Regions from separate parts of the Gordonia sp. 852002-50816_SCH5313054-c genome, predicted to be linked through region 2. Evidence: riboswitches for the same ligand, from Rfam matches in the RefSeq annotation. Region 2 holds a riboswitch; each other region holds the start of a gene.
What was found. A riboswitch is a leader RNA that binds a small molecule or an ion and turns the genes downstream of it on or off. The one in region 2 is predicted to bind cobalamin.
Positions count from the first base shown of each region.

Region 1: linked by a shared signal. The riboswitch ahead of metE (5-methyltetrahydropteroyltriglutamate--homocysteine S-methyltransferase) and the one ahead of A5788_RS08535 (FecCD family ABC transporter permease) in region 2 are both predicted to bind cobalamin.
Region 3: linked by a shared signal. The riboswitch ahead of A5788_RS13550 (CbtB domain-containing protein) and the one ahead of A5788_RS08535 (FecCD family ABC transporter permease) in region 2 are both predicted to bind cobalamin.

Region 1 is NZ_LZTE01000057.1:4,315-9,719, reverse strand. Features, by position in the region: gene A5788_RS13460 (pyruvate carboxylase) at 1-192, shown strand, start outside; gene A5788_RS13455 (nucleoside/nucleotide kinase family protein) at 316-948, opposite strand; gene metE (5-methyltetrahydropteroyltriglutamate--homocysteine S-methyltransferase) at 1,020-3,344, opposite strand; cobalamin riboswitch at 3,487-3,677, opposite strand; partial or broken gene A5788_RS13445 (SDR family oxidoreductase) at 3,843-4,693, shown strand; gene uraH (hydroxyisourate hydrolase) at 4,697-5,023, opposite strand; gene uraD (2-oxo-4-hydroxy-4-carboxy-5-ureidoimidazoline decarboxylase) at 5,034-5,405, opposite strand, start outside.
Region 2 is NZ_LZTE01000035.1:15,993-21,397, forward strand. Features, by position in the region: gene A5788_RS08525 (ClpP family protease) at 1-277, opposite strand, end outside; gene A5788_RS08530 (alkaline phosphatase D family protein) at 363-2,003, opposite strand; cobalamin riboswitch at 2,118-2,326, shown strand; gene A5788_RS08535 (FecCD family ABC transporter permease) at 2,443-3,504, shown strand; gene A5788_RS08540 (ABC transporter ATP-binding protein) at 3,501-4,301, shown strand; gene A5788_RS08545 (ABC transporter substrate-binding protein) at 4,298-5,335, shown strand; gene trhA (PAQR family membrane homeostasis protein TrhA) at 5,366-5,405, opposite strand, start outside.
Region 3 is NZ_LZTE01000057.1:32,567-37,971, forward strand. Features, by position in the region: gene A5788_RS13535 (acyl-CoA dehydrogenase family protein) at 1-1,211, opposite strand, end outside; gene A5788_RS13540 ((2Fe-2S)-binding protein) at 1,342-2,016, shown strand; gene A5788_RS13545 (CbtA family protein) at 2,104-2,919, opposite strand; gene A5788_RS13550 (CbtB domain-containing protein) at 2,944-3,171, opposite strand; cobalamin riboswitch at 3,194-3,348, opposite strand; gene A5788_RS13555 (ATP-dependent helicase) at 3,402-5,405, shown strand, end outside.

The sequences.
Region 1 (5,405 bases), on a different contig from region 2:
CCCTTCGCGGGCGTCGTGTCGCTGTCGGTGAACGTCGGCGACGAGATCGCAGCGGGCGCGGCGATCGGCACGATCGAGGCCATGAAGATGGAGGCGACCATCACCGCGCCGGTCGGCGGCAAGGTCGCCCGGGTCGCGGTGACGTCCGTGCAGCAGGTCGCGCCCGGCGACCTGCTGATCGAAATCGGCTGAGGCCGGGCGGGTTCGGCGGCGCGGCGCGGCGGATCCGTATGACACTTGGCCCGGATCGCGGGCATTCTGTCATACGGATCGGCGGCAGCGCCCCACGCGGCGGTGCAACTCGAGCCTCGGCGGTCAGTCGATCGTGGTGGCGTCGAGCTCGGCGTCGGAGTGTGCACGGGTCGCCCTGATCTGAGCGGCGTTCGGGTCGTCGACGCGCCTGATCCACTCGAGAGCATCGTCGACGCTCCGCCCGGTGGCGACGTGCCGCGCCAGGAGGCGTTCATGTCTGATGGCGTCGGGTAGGTCGACGAACCACATGCGGTCGATGAGTCGACGGACAGGGGCCCACGCGCCGTCGAATCCGAGGTAGTTGCCCTCGACCACAACGATTCTCGCTGTTGCGGGGATCAGGGCGGCTGCTGCGATCGGCTCGCCGAGGTTGTGGTCGAAGTCGGGTGCGTAGACCTCGGTGTCCGGCGTGGCGGCCCTGCGGAGCGTCGCGACGAATCCGTCGACGTCGAAGGTGTCCTGGGCCCCGCGCCGTTCGGTTCGGCGGAGTAGGTGCAGCATCGGCGTCGCGAGATGGAAGCCATCCATGGGGAGATACCCGATGTGAGCGTCGCCGAGGCGGTCGGCGAGTTCGAGAGTCGCCCGACGCGCGACCGTCGTCTTACCCGCTCCCGGTGGGCCGGTGAATCCGACGACCACGCGGGAGCGGGTGTTCGCGAGGTCGATGATCTCTGCGACCAGCGCGTCGATGATCATGACTGAAACGATACGAGACGATCGACAGGGAATCGACGAGATGGACTCATCCCGTCGATTCCCGGTCCGTATCAGTCCTCGACGTCAGCCCGCACAGTCGTCGCGGCGGTGACCAGGTTGGTCAGCGACGCGATCACCTCGCCGGGTGTGCGGGTCTTGAGTCCGCAGTCGGGATTGACCCAGAGTCGTTGCGGGCCAACCGCCTTCAACGCTGCGCGCAGGGACCGTTCGATCTCCGCCGTGCCCGGTACCCGTGGCGAGTGGATGTCGTAGACGCCGGGGCCGACGCCGTTCGAGAATCCGACGGCGTTGAGGTCGTCGAGGATCTCCATCGCAGAGCGGGCTGCCTCGATCGACGTGACGTCGGCGTCGAGGTCGGCGATCGCGCCGATGACCTCACCGAACTCCGAGTAGCAGAGGTGGGTGTGGATCTGCGACGAGTCGGCGACACCCGAGGTGGACAAGCGGAACGCGCGCACCGCCCAGTCGAGGTAGCGCTGCTTGTCCGCATCTCGCAACGGAAGGAGCTCACGCAGTGCGGGCTCGTCGACCTGGATGATGGTGATTCCGGCCTTCTCGAGGTCGACGGTCTCGTCGCGGATAGCCAACGCGATCTGATCGGCCGACTCCGAGAGCGGCTGGTCGTCACGGACGAACGACCAGGCGAGGATCGTGACCGGACCGGTCAGCATTCCCTTGACCGGCTTGTTGGTCAGCGACTGCGCGTAGGTGATCCAGTCGACGGTCATCGGCTGCGTGCGCACGACGTTGCCGTAGAGGATCGGCGGCCGCACGCACCGGGTTCCGTACGACTGGACCCACCCGTTGGCCGTGGCGAAGAAGCCGTCGAGTTGTTCGGCGAAGTACTGGACCATGTCGTTGCGCTCGGGCTCGCCGTGCACCAGTACGTCGAGTCCGAGTTTCTCCTGCAGCGCAACCACATCGGCGATCTCGGCGCGCATCCGTCGCTCGTACTCCGGCTCGTCGATCTCGCCCGAACGCAGCGCGGCACGGGCGAGTCGGATCGCCGAGGTCTGCGGGTAGGAGCCGATCGTGGTGGTCGGCAGCGGAGGAAGTTCGAGCTGCGAATTCTGTGCCGCGATGCGCTCTGCAGCAGGCATCCGCGTGATGTCGGTGTCGGTGACGGCCGCCAGGCGAGCACGCACCGCCGGGACATGCACCCGCGGATCGCTTGTGCGCGTGGCCAGCGCCGCGGCGGACGCCTCGAAGGCATCCCGCTCCGACTCACGACCGTTGCGCAGTGCGCGGGCGAGCACCCCGACCTCGTCATACTTCTGCGCGGCGAATGCCAGCCAGCCTCGCAGGTTGTCGTCGAGTCCGTCCTCGGCGTCGAGCGTGTAGGGCACGTGCAGCGTCGAGCACGACGTCGAAACAGTAAGCGCGCGTGCCGATCCCAACAAGGTGCCGAGGGTGGCGAGCGCCTTGTCGAGGTCGGTGCGCCAGATGTTGCGACCGTCGACGACGCCTGCGACCAGCAGCTTGTCGGCGAGTTCCGGGACCACGACGACCGAGTCGACCGAGCCCTCGACGAGGTCGACGCCGATGGCTTCGACCGGTGTACGCGCCAGGGCGGCGAGAGACGCACCGGGGTCACCGAAGTAGGTGTTGACGAAGAGCGCAGGACGCTCGGTGGCGGCACCGAGCCTCGAGTACACCGAATTGACCAGTGCGGGAAGGTCTTCGGCATAGTCGGTGACGAGAACCGGCTCGTCGATCTGGACCCACGAGACTCCTGCCTGCGCGAGCTGTGCGAATAGCTGCTCGTACACCCCGAGCAGGTCGTCGATCCTCGTCAGTGGCGCGGGCGCGCCGTCGACGGCCTTGGCGAGTGCCAGGAAGGTGATCGGCCCGATGATGACGGGTCGGGCGTCGACGCCGCGCGCCCGGGCTTCGGCGATCTCGCCGAGAACCTTGTCGGGGTGCAGTCCGAACGTGGTGTCGCCGCCGATTTCGGGGACCAGATAGTGGTAGTTGGTGTCGAACCACTTGGTCATCTCCAGGGGAGCGATGTCCGCGGTGCCACGTGCCGCGGCGAAGTATCGGTCGAGTGGATCGGCGATGCCGTCGAACCGGCGGGGGAGTGCACCGAGGAGGACCGCGGTGTCGAGTACCTGGTCGTAGTACGAGAAGGTGTTGACCGGGATCGAGTCGAAACCGGCTGCGGCCAACTGTGTCACGGTGTCGCGGCGCAGTCCGGCTGCGATCTGCTCGAGCTCGGCGGCGCTGACGCGGCCCGCCCAGTAGCCTTCGATGGCCCGCTTGAGTTCGCGGCGCGGGCCGATCCGCGGAGTGCCGGGCACGGTGGCGGTGAACGGCCTGCCAACCTGATCGGACGCCGTCGTGGAGACAGTGGTGTCTGCTGAATTGATGGACATGAGTTCGTGAACTCCTGCATTCGACGTGGACGGTTCACCGCCATGCAGGGAGAGTCGACAAGCCCCGGGTGGTGTGCAGAAGACACCACGACACGCTGATCGACCTGCGCCCGGTCCACGAGGCGGCGAGCCACCGGTCGCGGCGCGACCGGTACAGGAGGCAGGTCTTCGGACTCGTCGGCGGGCTCACACGAGGTGAGATTCCTAGTGGCCGTCGCTTCCCGGGCTCGTGCCCAGTGCTTGGTGACGGCGGTCGTTCCGACATACCGCTGCGGGACAGTTCCGGATTCTCACCGGATTCCCTCTCACCCGACCGCCGATTACGGTGGCCGGATTCGACGCCGCGCGCGGGACGGAGGGGCTCCATCACAATTCCCGGCGGGCGAACCAGCTGCCGTTGCAGCATAGCGCAGCCTTTTTGTCGTCAGCCTCACCGTTGTGACCCAGTAGACGACCATCGCCATGAATCCGCGAACCCAACGGTTCCGAACCAGATAGGTGACTGAACAAACGAACACCACGTATCTCATCACCGGTGCAGGCAGCGGCTTCGGCAAGGAGGTCGCACTGCGCCTCGCGGAGCAGGGCCACGACGTCATCGCAGGTGTCGAGATCATCGCGCAGGTCAATGTCCTGCGCGCCGAGGCGAAGGAACGCGGCGTCGACCTGCGCGTGGAGAAGCTCGATGTCACCGACGAAGGAGATCGCGACAAAGCGGCCCAGTGGGACGTCGACGTCCTGCTGAACAACGCGGGAATCTCCGAGGGCGGGTCGTCGGTGGACATTCCCGCCGCGAATATCCGGAGGCAGTTCGAGGTCAACGTCTTCGGACCGAGCCGATCGCGAAGGCCATGGTCGCCAAGGGCGGCGGCAAGATCGTGTTCATGTCGTCGGTGGCCGGCCTCACCGTCGACCCGTTCACCGGTGCCTACGCCGGGTCGAAGCACGCGGTCGAAGCGTTTGCCGATGCGCTCGATCAAGAGCTCAGCGAGTACGGGATCACGGTGGCGACGATCAACCCCGGCCCATTCCTGACCGGGTTCAACGACACGATGTTCGAGGCGTGGAAGTCGTGGGAAGACGATCCGTCAACCCGGCTCTTCGATTACGAGAAGCTCTCGTTTCCGCATGAGCAGTTCGACCCGGAGGAAGTCATCGAGGTCACTCTCGACGTGCTCACCGGTGCCGACACCGACTACCGACACGTGCTGCCCGCCCACACCGTTGACGACATCAAGTCGCAGGTCTCGGCGCAGTGGGACCGGACGCTCAACGACGGCAAGCGTGCCGAGCTGGTTCAGACCGCATACGACATCTCGCCCTACACTCCGGTCACCCGGGACGCGTGAGCGTCAGCTTCCGCGGTACGTCGAATACGAGTACGGGCTGAGCAGCACCGGTACGTGATAGTGCCGGTTCGGGTCGTCGACGGTGAAGCAGATGTCGATCTGCGGGTAGAAGCCGACAATTCCGTTGGCGCCGAACCAATCCGCCGTCGCGAACACGAGGTGGTAGGTGCCCGGGGCGAGCGGGTCGACGTTGACCTGTGAGATGCGGCCGTCGCTGTCGGTGGTTCCCGACGCGAGGCGCTCGCCGTCGACATCGCGCAGTGTGATCGACATTCCGACGGCGGGCGCACCACTGGTGGCGTCGAGTACGTGGGTGGACAGACCGGTCATAGGGCTCAGCCTAGTCGTCGACGAACTCGATGGCGGGAGTCAACATCCGTTGCAGCCGACTGCGATTGATCTTCGCGAGCTCCATGCGCATGACACGTCGTTCGGTCGGCGCGTCGTTGCGGATGCGCTCCTTGAGGATCGCGAGCAGTTCTTCTGCGGGGCGTCCGTTGGCGAACACGAGGTAGACGTGTCCGAACTTCTCGTCGTACTCCTTGTTGAGCTGTTTGAGCTCTGCGAGTACCTCGGGGTCGGCGCCGGTGACCCCGGACTGCTCTCTGCTCGACGAGGCGTTGTCGGGGCGGTCTCCGATGCGGGGATGCCCGGACAGCGCCTCGTCGAGGTCGGACTCGGTCAGTTCGGCGAGAATCAGATCGGCGTACTC
Region 2 (5,405 bases):
CACTGTAGGCCATTCCGAGGTTGACGGTGATCACATCGTTGGGAATCAGACGCATGATGTCGGTGATCGCGAGCATCGCGGGCACCGACCCGCCTGGCGAGTTGATCCAGAGAGCGATGTCGGCGACAGGATCGTCGTCGGAGAGCATGACGAGTTGCGAGCACAGTTGCGTGCCGATCTCGTCGTCGAGCGCGGAGTCGAGTGTCAGGATGCGTTGCCCGAAAAGGCTTTCCGCGGTGCGCTTGCGGAGTGGCAGTGGTCGTTGTTCATCGGTCATGCACCGATCGTCGGTGGTAGACCGACATCGGTCACGTCGGTTCCGCTCAGAGCGGCACGATTCCGCACAGAGCAGAGCAGCCGGGTCAGAGCACGTCGATGTCCGGCCGGCCCGACGGAATCGTGATCTGTGCCCGACGGTGCAGCGAAACGTTCGGTGCGGCAATCGAATCGCTCACTCGATAGTCCGCTTCCCAGCGGTCGGACGACAATCTGTTGAGGACGTAGCCCCGCTGAGCGTTGCCGAAGCGGATGTGGGGTGAGGCGGCCTTGAGTTGTTTGTCGCTGGCATCGCTGTCCTCGCCGTCTGCGCCGGACGCGATGGAGGTGCCCGCGAGTTCGACTCCGACGGTCGCCGACGGTCGCGAATACGTGGAGCGCAGCTCGGAGACCACATTGCGGTGGATATCGCCGACGATCGAGACCAGGTTGCGCACACCGCGATCACGAGCGCCATCGAGAACCCTTGCGCGCGAGGCCTCGTAGCCGCTCCACCCGTCCATGCTGGCCGCGCGCTCACCGTTCTTCCGGCGGGCGAGGTCGGCGATGGTGGTCTGATGTGCGAGGACGTTCCAGCGGGCACGGCTCGCGGCCAGCCCGTCGAGCAGCCACTTCTCCTGTGCGGCACCGGTGATGGTGCGCCGAGGGTCTGCGGTCGCGGCATTCTGCGCGGTGTCGTTGTCGCCGTTGGCTTGATCGCTGCGGAAGGTCCTGGTGTCGAGAACGTTGAACTCGACGAGATCGCCATAACTGAACCGGCGGTAGGCACGCAGGTCGTAGAGATCGGCCGTCGTTGTGGGGCGGGGCCGCTGCGCGACACGCACCGGTGTGTTCTCCCACCACGCGCGCATCGCCTGCGCTCGCCGGGAAAGAAATTCGGGGATGGGTTGATCGTCCTCGGGAACCCATGCGGCCCAGTTGTTGTCGACCTCGTGGTCGTCGAAGATCGTGATGAACGGGCTCACTCGGTGCGCGGCCTGCAGGTTGGGGTCGAGTTTGTAGAGCGCATACCGATCGCGGTAGTCATCGAGCGTCGCGCATTCCCGGTGTGCCGACGCAGGTGTTGCCGCGGTCCTGCGTCGGCCGCCATCGACGGGGATGGGCTTTTCGTAGATGTAGTCGCCGAGATGGAAGACGACATCCGGTGCGTGTGCCGCCATGTCGGCGTATGCGGGATAGTGGCCGTCGGCCCACGATTGGCACGAGGCGAATGCAAAAGTCATCGCGCTCAGACGACTTCCGTACGACGGAGCTGTACGAGTGCGCCCGATCGCCGAGACGGAGCCGCTCGCGCGGAATCGGTAGAAGTAGTCCGCGGCGGGTCGCAGACCGCGCACGTCGGCGTGCACGCTGTGCCCGTTCTCCGGCGTCGCCAGTTCGACGCCGCGCGCGACGACATTCCTCATACCGGGGTCGCCGGCGATCTCCCATTCGACCGGTACCGGCAGCATGCCCATTCCTCCGCGACGGGCGAGAGGATCGACGGCCAGGCGTGTCCACAGGACTATGCCGTCGGGTAGGGGGTCACCCGACGCGACGCGGAGCGTGAACAGGTCGCTGCCACGACGCGGCGGGGGAGCCGACGCCGCGTCGGTGGTGAAAAGTGCGGGGACGGTTGCGATACCGGCCGCGACGCCCGCCCAGGTGAGAAAGCGTCGGCGGGTGGTGCCGGCGTGCAGGGTCTTGTCGGCGTCGATACGGAGGTCGCGTAGCTGATGGCTCGGCACACCTCACCCGACCAAGAGAGGATGGACGTCGTCCTACCCGCCGTCGGCCTCGCGGTGATGGGATGGTGAAGTTCGTGAATCCGCATGCGCCATATGTCCGATTTGAGACCGTTGCTAGACTTCAGCGGCGTCGGTTCTCCAGCCGAGATTGTCGGTGGGAGCCAAGAGGGAATCTGGTGGGAATCCAGAGCTGCCCCGCAGCGGTAACGGAAACGAAGGCGTTCAACAGCACTGGGTCAGCGGCCCGGGAAGCGATCGTCGATAGGTGGCACATCACGTGCCGTGTCCGAAGTCCGAAGACCTGCCGACGTGGCCGCCTGGCTTAGGCGGTCCCATCGACTTCGCGGGACATGGTCGGTGTTGAACTCGCAGCGGTCGTCGTCGACCGCGCGTGGCGACATCTGCTGTACCCGCTCCGGGCTGATCAGGAGGGCGGGCCATGTCGACGCGCAGTGCGAACCCGCGGGCAACCTGGACGCGACCCGTGTCCGTGGCCATCGGCTGCGGTGTGGCGCTCGTCGTGGCAGCAGCGTGCGGCGTCGCATACGGAACCGTGGGGATCGGCTGGTCTGTGTCGCTGCGGATGGTGTGGGCGGCGATCACCGGGGGATCGGTCTCGTTGGTCGACGCCGCGTCGTACTGGATCGTCGTCGACTCGCGTGTGCCACGGGTATTGACGGGGGCGCTCGTGGGGGCAGGCTTGGCGGTCGTCGGCGTGATCGTGCAGGCGATGGTGCGCAATCCGCTGGCCGATCCCTACGTGCTCGGGATCTCGTCGGGTGCGTCGGTCGGAGCCACCGCGGTAGTGCTGTTCGGAGTCTTCTCGGGGCTCGGTCTCTATGCGTTGCCGACCGCGGCATTCCTCGGCGCACTGCTGGCGACGTTGCTCGTCTTCGGAATCGCCCAGCGTGGTGGAGGTCTCACACCGCTGCGGCTCGTGTTGACGGGAACCGCTCTCGGATATGGATTCTCGGCTCTGACCACCGTGCTCATCTTCTTGCGTCCGGTGGGTGATGCCGCGCGGAGTGTCATGTTCTGGCTGCTCGGGAGTCTTGCTGCGGCAACATGGCATTCGGTCGTGTTGGTCGCGGTGGTGGTGGTCATCGGGATTGGTGTTGTCGCGGCGAGAGCACGACAACTCAATGCGCTGGCGATGGGCGACGAGGTCGCCGCGTCGCTCGGCATACGGGCGTCGCGGTTTCGGCTCGAGCTCTTCGTCATCGCCGCGCTGATGACCGGGTTCATCGTCTCTGTCTGCGGCGCAATCGGATTCGTCGGTCTCATCGTGCCGCATGTGACCCGCATGGTGGTCGGTGCGGATCACCGTAAGATCATTCTCGTCGCGCCGGTGCTCGGGGCGCTGTTCCTTGTCGTCGCCGATCTGATGGCGCGCATTGTCGTTCCGCCGCAGGAGATTCCGCTCGGTGCGATCACGGCGGCCGTGGGTGTGCCGGTGTTCCTCGGGCTGATGCAACGTCGACGTACCCGGATCGACTCATGAGTGCTGTCGAGTACGACGGAGTCACGGTCGAGATCGATGGCACCAGCATCATCCGCGACGCATCGTTGATGGTCGACTCCGGAGAGTTCCTCGGGGTGATCGGCCCGAACGGCAGCGGGAAGTCGACCCTGCTTCGATGCGTGTACCGCGCGCTGGCACCGTCGAGCGGCGGCGTACGAATCGACGGCCACGACGTGCGTGCGGTGAGTATGCGGGAGAATGCCCGACGAGTCGCCGCGCTCACCCAATCAGCCTCGCTCGACTTCGATTTCACCGCGGCAGAGGTTGTCGCGACGGGACGGCTACCGCACCGCGAACTGGGTGCGGCGGCCCGTGCCCGCGATCGTGAGGTGTGCGCGGCGGCCATGGCGACAGCAGGCGTCGAGATGTTCGCCGACCGTGTGTTCACCACGCTCTCCGGCGGAGAGGCGCAACGCGTACTCATTGCGCGCGCATTCGCGCAGGAGCCCAACGTGCTGATCCTCGACGAGCCGACCAATCACCTCGACATTCGCCATCAGTTCGACATCCTCGGTGCGGCGCGCGGACGCGGGGTCACCGTCGTCGCGGCGCTGCACGACCTCAACATGGCCGCACAGTACTGCACCGCCCTCGCCGTTGTGCTCGACGGGACGATCGCGTGCATCGGGCCACCCGACGAACTACTCACCGCGGCGAACATCGCCGAGTGGTACGGCGTTGGTGCGTACGTCGTCACCCATCCCCGCACAGGCGTTCCGCAGATCATCTTCGACGACCAAGTCCCACAAGCCATCTCCGAGGAAGAGCACTCATGACAGCACCTATGACCAGGACAGCACTTCGCAGACCGCGCGCATTCGTCGTGTCTGCGCTTGCCGCGATGACAGTGGTCTCCGGTTGCGGCGCCGACGTCGAGTCGTCGACTCCCAAGTCAGCAGGGGAACAGGTCACGGTCACCAATTGTGGTGCGCCGCTGTCGGTGAGCGGTGTGCCCGATCGTGCGGTGACCAACGACACCGGGATCACCGAGCTGATGTTCGCGCTCGGGTTGGGCGACCGGATGGCCGGCTACACCACGTACGAGGGCAAAGAGCGCGATATCGAATCATCGCCGTGGCGAGCGGATTTCGAGAAGACACCATCATTGGGCACGGCGTTCTCGCGGGAGATCATCGCCGCCGCGCGGCCCGACTTCGTCTTCGCCGGCTGGAACTACGGGTTCAAGGAATCGACCGGCGTCACCCCCGACTGGGTGCGTTCGACCGGCGCCGTGCCGTACCAGCTCACCGAAGCCTGTCGCCAGGCCGGGACCACCAAGCGCGGCGTCGTGCGACCCCTCGACGCGTTGTACGCGGATCTGTCGAATCTCGGGCAGATCTTCGGCGTGAGTGGTCGGGCCGAGACGCTGACCGCCGAGTATCGCAAGCAGGTCGAGGCAGCGCGTGCCGGGGCGCCTGCCGCCTCCGCGGCGGCGCGGGTCTTCCTCTTCGACAGCGCCGATCCGACGCCGTTCACCTCGGGTCGGAACGCCGCACCGGATCAGATCATCGCCGAAGCCGGCGGACGCAACATCTTCGGCGATATCGATGACTCCTGGACGTCGGCATCGTGGGAGGCCGCGGCGCAGCGCGATCCGCAGGTCATCGTCATTGTCGATTACGGTGCAGGGCCGCAGAACACAGTCGAGGCCAAGATCCGGCAGCTCGAGTCGCAGCCGCTGATGGCGCAGACGACCGCAGTGCGAGAGCGCCGGTACATCTCGTTTCCCTATGCGGCGCTCGTCGAGGGTCCGCGCAATCCGCAGACCATCACGGCGCTTGCCGAGTACCTGCGATCGCAGGGGCTCTGAGTAGGCCGACGGCTCGGAGGTGAGGTGCGCTCAGGCTGCGACGACCAGCCAGACCGCGATGTAGTGGAGT
Region 3 (5,405 bases), on a different contig from region 2:
AGGCCCTTGGCCACGTGGGTCACCTGGATCTCGTTGCCGCCGGCGTAGATCATCAACGACTTCGCGTCGCGCGCAAGCTGTTCCACGCGATACTCGGTCATGTAGCCGTTGCCGCCGAACAATTGCACCGCCTCCATCGCGACCTCGGTCGCGGCGCGTGACGAGTAGAGCTTCATCGCCGACGCCTCGGCCAGCGAGAGCGGCTTACCCGCCTTCGCACGTTCGAGCGCGTTGAATAGCATGTTCTGCACGTTGATTCGGGCGATCTCCATTTCGGCGAGCTTGAGCTGGATGAGCTGGAACTTCCCGATCTCCTGCCCCCAGAGCGTCCGCGACTTCGCATACTCGATCGAAAGGCGTTGCGCCTCATTGATGATGCCCATCGACAGTGCTGCGATGCCGATCCTCTCAGCGGTGAAGCCCGCCTTGACTCCATCGTCACCTCGACTACCCGACCCCGCGTCCTCGGTCTCTCCGAGCAACCGGTCGCGACCGAGGTGAACGTTGTCGAAGAACAACTCACCTGTTGGCGAACTCATGATGCCCATCTTCTTGAACGGCTTGCCCTGGGTCAGCCCCTCCATGCCCTTGTCGAGCACGAAGGTCAGCACCTTACGTTCGCGGATCGAGGCGCCGTCGCCCTCGTCGAGCTTCGCGAACACCACGATCGTGTCGGCGTACGGACCATTGGTGATGAAGGTCTTCTGCCCGTTGAGGATGTAGCCGTCGCCGTCACGACGGACCGTCGTCTTCATCCCGCCGAGAGCATCCGAGCCAGAGTCCAGTTCGGTGATCGCCCACGCGCCGACCTTCTCGAGCGTGACCAGTTCGGGCAGCCACCGCTTCTTCTGTGCGAGTGTGCCTTTCGACCGGATCGTCGACACCGTCAACCCGACGCTGACGCCCATCGACACCACCATGCCGAGGCTCGCGGCCGCGAGTTCCATATTGAGGATCAGCGCCATCGAGTTCATCATGCCGCCGCCGGAACCCTTGGGCTTCGACTCGCCCGCAGCCTCGGCGTCGAGCTCCTTCTCCAGGCCCTCGCGTGCCATCGCGTCGACGCCGAACGATGTCATCAGCTTCCGCAGGATGTCGTACGGCGGCATGGCACCGCTCTCGAGTTCGTCGGAATGCGGACGGATCTCCTTGTCGACGAACGACCGCACCGCGTCGCGAACCATGAGGTCTTCCTCGGACCACTCGAACATTGCCACCCACCGTTCAACACCGGAACTAGAACACGTTCCACTACTGTGTCAGCCGCGATCCCGGCTTGTCCAGCCGCGGCCGTCGTGGGCTCGCTGGACGCGCGAGCGGTCGATGAGATAGGCAGAGAGCGTGAACGATCACGTGTTCGCCGAGTTCGGGCCCTTCTTTGCGAGCGAGACCCATGCAGCCGGTGCATCAGTCGACGGCCCATGGTCGACTCTGGCTGCGGCACTGGCGAATCCACAACGAATCGACGGCCGAGTCGAACGGGTCCAGACGGCACTGGGCGCAGGCGCGGCGTCGAACGTCTCACTGCGCGTCGCGGCGTCGGTGACCCATCTGGGTCTCGTCGCCAGGCTGCTGGCGCCGGCGCTTGCCGCAGCGGTGACCAACACCCACCTGTCCCCCGACCCCGCTGACATCTGGTGGCAGGACCACCTCGGCGGGCCCTTCCCGCTGTCCGTCGCGACGGTGGACGCCGAGCCCGCCGCCGACGGCGAACTCCCGAGTGCTGTCGACGCACTCACCGCACTCTTCGACACGTCGTACTCGGTCGGGCCGCGCGTCCTCGGCGGCAACGTCGCGTCGGCGATCAACTCCGCGGCACGGATGATCGGTACCGCCCGGCCAGAACTCGCCGACTCGGCCCGACGCCACGCCGACCTCTTCCTCGCCCACCCCGACGTCGAGGGTGGGCACCTGCGGGCTGGCCCGAGTTTTCGACGACGCAGCTGCTGCCTGATCTACCAGGTCTCCGGCGACCGGACAGCCGTGTGTGGCGACTGCGTACTGACCTACGGATAAGCCAAACGCGGCCCGAACTGGTGAACGCGGCTGGTGTACCAGCCGCGTCTGCCAACTCGAGCCGCGTGTGGAACGTCGGGGTGAGGGTCAGGCGACGGTCTGCGTCGCGGAGTCGTCGACCTGCTTCGACGACCGCGAGCGCGACATCCATCCCAGGACCAGCGCGAACACCGTGGTGAGCACGGTCCACAGGATGACCTGGTTGGCGATCGAGTAGACGCGGAAGTCGCCGATGACGTCGCCCGGGAAGCCCGGGAACACGATCTGGCCCGCATCGTTGGTGACCGGCGTCGGCACCTCGTCGAAGCTCGGCAGCAACGCGATGGCGACGGTGACCACAACCAGGTAGCCGACGCCGCCTGCGATCGCACCGAGCAGGCCGCCGATCCGCGGACGCAGCCACAGCGCGAAGACGACGGCCGCGATGACCGCGATCACCGACACCACGGTGATGGTGAGGTAGGCACTCGACCTGTCGGCGATGGTCTCGTCGTTGCCGACTGCCGGCGGGTTGGCGGGATACGCGAAGTACGGGACGCCGAAGAACGCCACGAATCCGAGCGCACCGAGTGCGGCGGCCGCCCAGCGCGGGTCGGTGGCGGGGTATCGCCGTCCGAGGTAGGTCCACAAGACAGTGAACCCGACCGCGAAGAAGGCACCCATCGCGAGTGCGAAGACGATCGTGCCGACCCCGGCGCCGATGTTTTCCTGCACCGACCTGGTGAACACCTCGTGCTCGTGGCCGTGCTCGCCGGTCAGCATCTCCTCGGCGTGGCTACGGCCGTCTTCGTAATCGATGGCCTTCGCGACCACCGGCTCGATGAAGATGCGAGCGAACACATACGCAAAAATTCCGGCGATCAGGCCTGATAGCAGGCCCGCGCCGATGAACTTCTTCTCCATTGTTCTGTTGTCTCCCGGGTCAGATCAGTGGCAGGGGAAGCCGAGGAAGTGGCGGGAGTCGTGCACGAACTCGTGGATGTGGGTGTCGCTGCCGAACACCGACCAGGCGCCCTGGTCGTAGCCGATGAAGTAGTAGGCCAGCGCGGCGATGAGCACGGTGGCGGTGAGCCAGAGCGCAGCCGAGGCGACCGAGAGGTTCGGCACGGCGAGCGCGGCGGGCCGACGTTCGGCCTGTGATGAGGTGGCAACCATTGAGAGGGTTCCTTCCGGGATGACGCGTCCCTGACGTGGAGCAATGTGGCCTGGTTGCCACGTCCTGACTCGTCGCGACAGGTCGCTTCCCGTCGGACTTACAGTGGCGCGACCGTCCCGGATTCTCACCGGGTTCCTGGCAACCAGCGTGGATCGACTCTATACCAGGTTCTCGCCGCCCGACCAGCACGTTGTGCCGCCCTGTCAGACCCGTGCGGAACAATGGAGGCGTGCCCGGCCCGTCCTCCATCCTGAACCGCTTCACCGACCCCACGCGCCGGTGGTTCAGCGGCGCCTTTCCCGCGCCGACCCCCGCCCAGCAGGGCGCGTGGAAGGCCATCGCCGACGGCGAGAACACCCTGGTCATCGCGCCCACCGGCTCGGGCAAGACCCTCTCGGCGTTCCTCTGGGCACTCGATTCGCTCGCCGCCCGCCCCGAGCGGTCCAAGGGCACGCGCGTCCTCTACATCTCGCCACTCAAAGCGCTGGCGGTCGACGTCGAGCGCAACCTGCGCGCGCCGCTGGCGGGCATCACGCGCGCCTCGCAGGATCTCGGTGTCACCGAACCGTCGATCACCGTCGGCGTGCGCTCGGGCGACACCCCCGCCACCCAGCGTCGACTCCTCGCCAAGACCCCACCCGACATCCTCATCACGACGCCCGAATCGCTCTACCTGATGCTGACCTCTTCGGCACGGGAAGCGCTCACGACGGTCGAGACCGTGATCGTCGACGAGGTGCACGCCGTCGCCGGGACCAAACGCGGCACTCACCTGGCGCTGTCGCTCGAACGCCTCGACGAACTCCTCGACTCCCCGGCGCAGCGCATCGGACTCTCGGCGACGGTGCGCCCACCCGAGCTGGTCGCCGAGTTCCTTTCCGGCTCCCGCCCGTGCACCGTCGTGCGCCCGAAGGCGTCGAAGACCTTCGACCTCCGCGTCGACGTCCCGGTACCCGACATGGCGAACATCCCACCGCCACCCGACGCACCGGACTCGGACGAGCTCGACGACGCGTTCTCCCCGACGGCGGGTTCGCTCTGGCCCTACGTCGAGGCGTCGATCGTCGACCTCATCGAGACCAATCGCACGACCATCGTGTTCGCCAATTCCCGACGGCTCGCCGAGCGCCTGACCGCGCGGCTCAACGAGATCCACGAGCAACGCACCGAGCCCGGCCGCGAACCGCCACGCAACGACCGCGCCGGCGGCGGCGCGCCAGCAATGGTCATGGCGTCGGGAGCCACCACCGGCGCAGCGACCGTCCTGGCCCGCGCGCACCACGGCTCTGTTTCCAAGGAACAGCGCGCCGAGATCGAAGACGACCTCAAGAGCGGCCGCCTACGCTGTGTGGTCGCGACGAGTTCACTCGAGCTCGGCATCGACATGGGCGCCGTCGATCTGGTGATCCAGGTCGAGACACCACCGTCGGTGGCCAGCGGGCTGCAGCGGATCGGTCGCGCAGGCCACCAGGTCGGCGAGATCAGTCAGGGTGTTCTGTATCCCAAGCATCGCACCGATCTGATCGGCTGCACGGTCGCCGTCTCGCGGATGCGTGCGGGCGCGATCGAAGAGCTGCAGGTGCCGCGCAATCCACTGGATGTGCTTGCGCAACAGACGATCGCCGCGGCCGCTCTCGATGTGCTCGACGTCGACGAATGGTACGGCGTCGTCCGCCGCGCCGCGCCGTACCGGGAGTTGAGCCGGTCGATCTACGAGGCGACCCTCGACCTCATCTCGGGTCGCTTCCCCTCCGACGAGTTCGCCGAGCTGCGTCCTCGTGTCACCTGGGATCGTGATGCGGGCACGCTGACCGGCCGCCGTGGTGCGCAGCGGTTGGCGGTCACCTCCGGCGGCACCATCCCCGACCGTGGACTCTTCGGCGTGTTCATGGTCGGCGAAAAGTCCAGCCGCGTGGGCGAACTCGACGAGGAGATGGTCTACGAGTCGCGCGTCGGTGACGTCTTCGCGCTCGGCGCGACGAGTTGGCGGATCGAGGACATCACCCACGACCGCGTGCTGGTCTCACCCGCGTTCGGTCAGCCCGGGCGCCTCCCGTTCTGGATCGGCGACGCACAGGGCCGCCCGGCCGAACTGGGCGCGGCCATCGGGAAATTCGTCGGCTCCGTCGCCGACGAGTCCGAACTCGACCGTCAGGCAACCGAACTCGGACTCAGTGAATACGCACGCGACAACCTCGCGTCGATCATCTCCGAGCAGCGCGACGCGACAGGA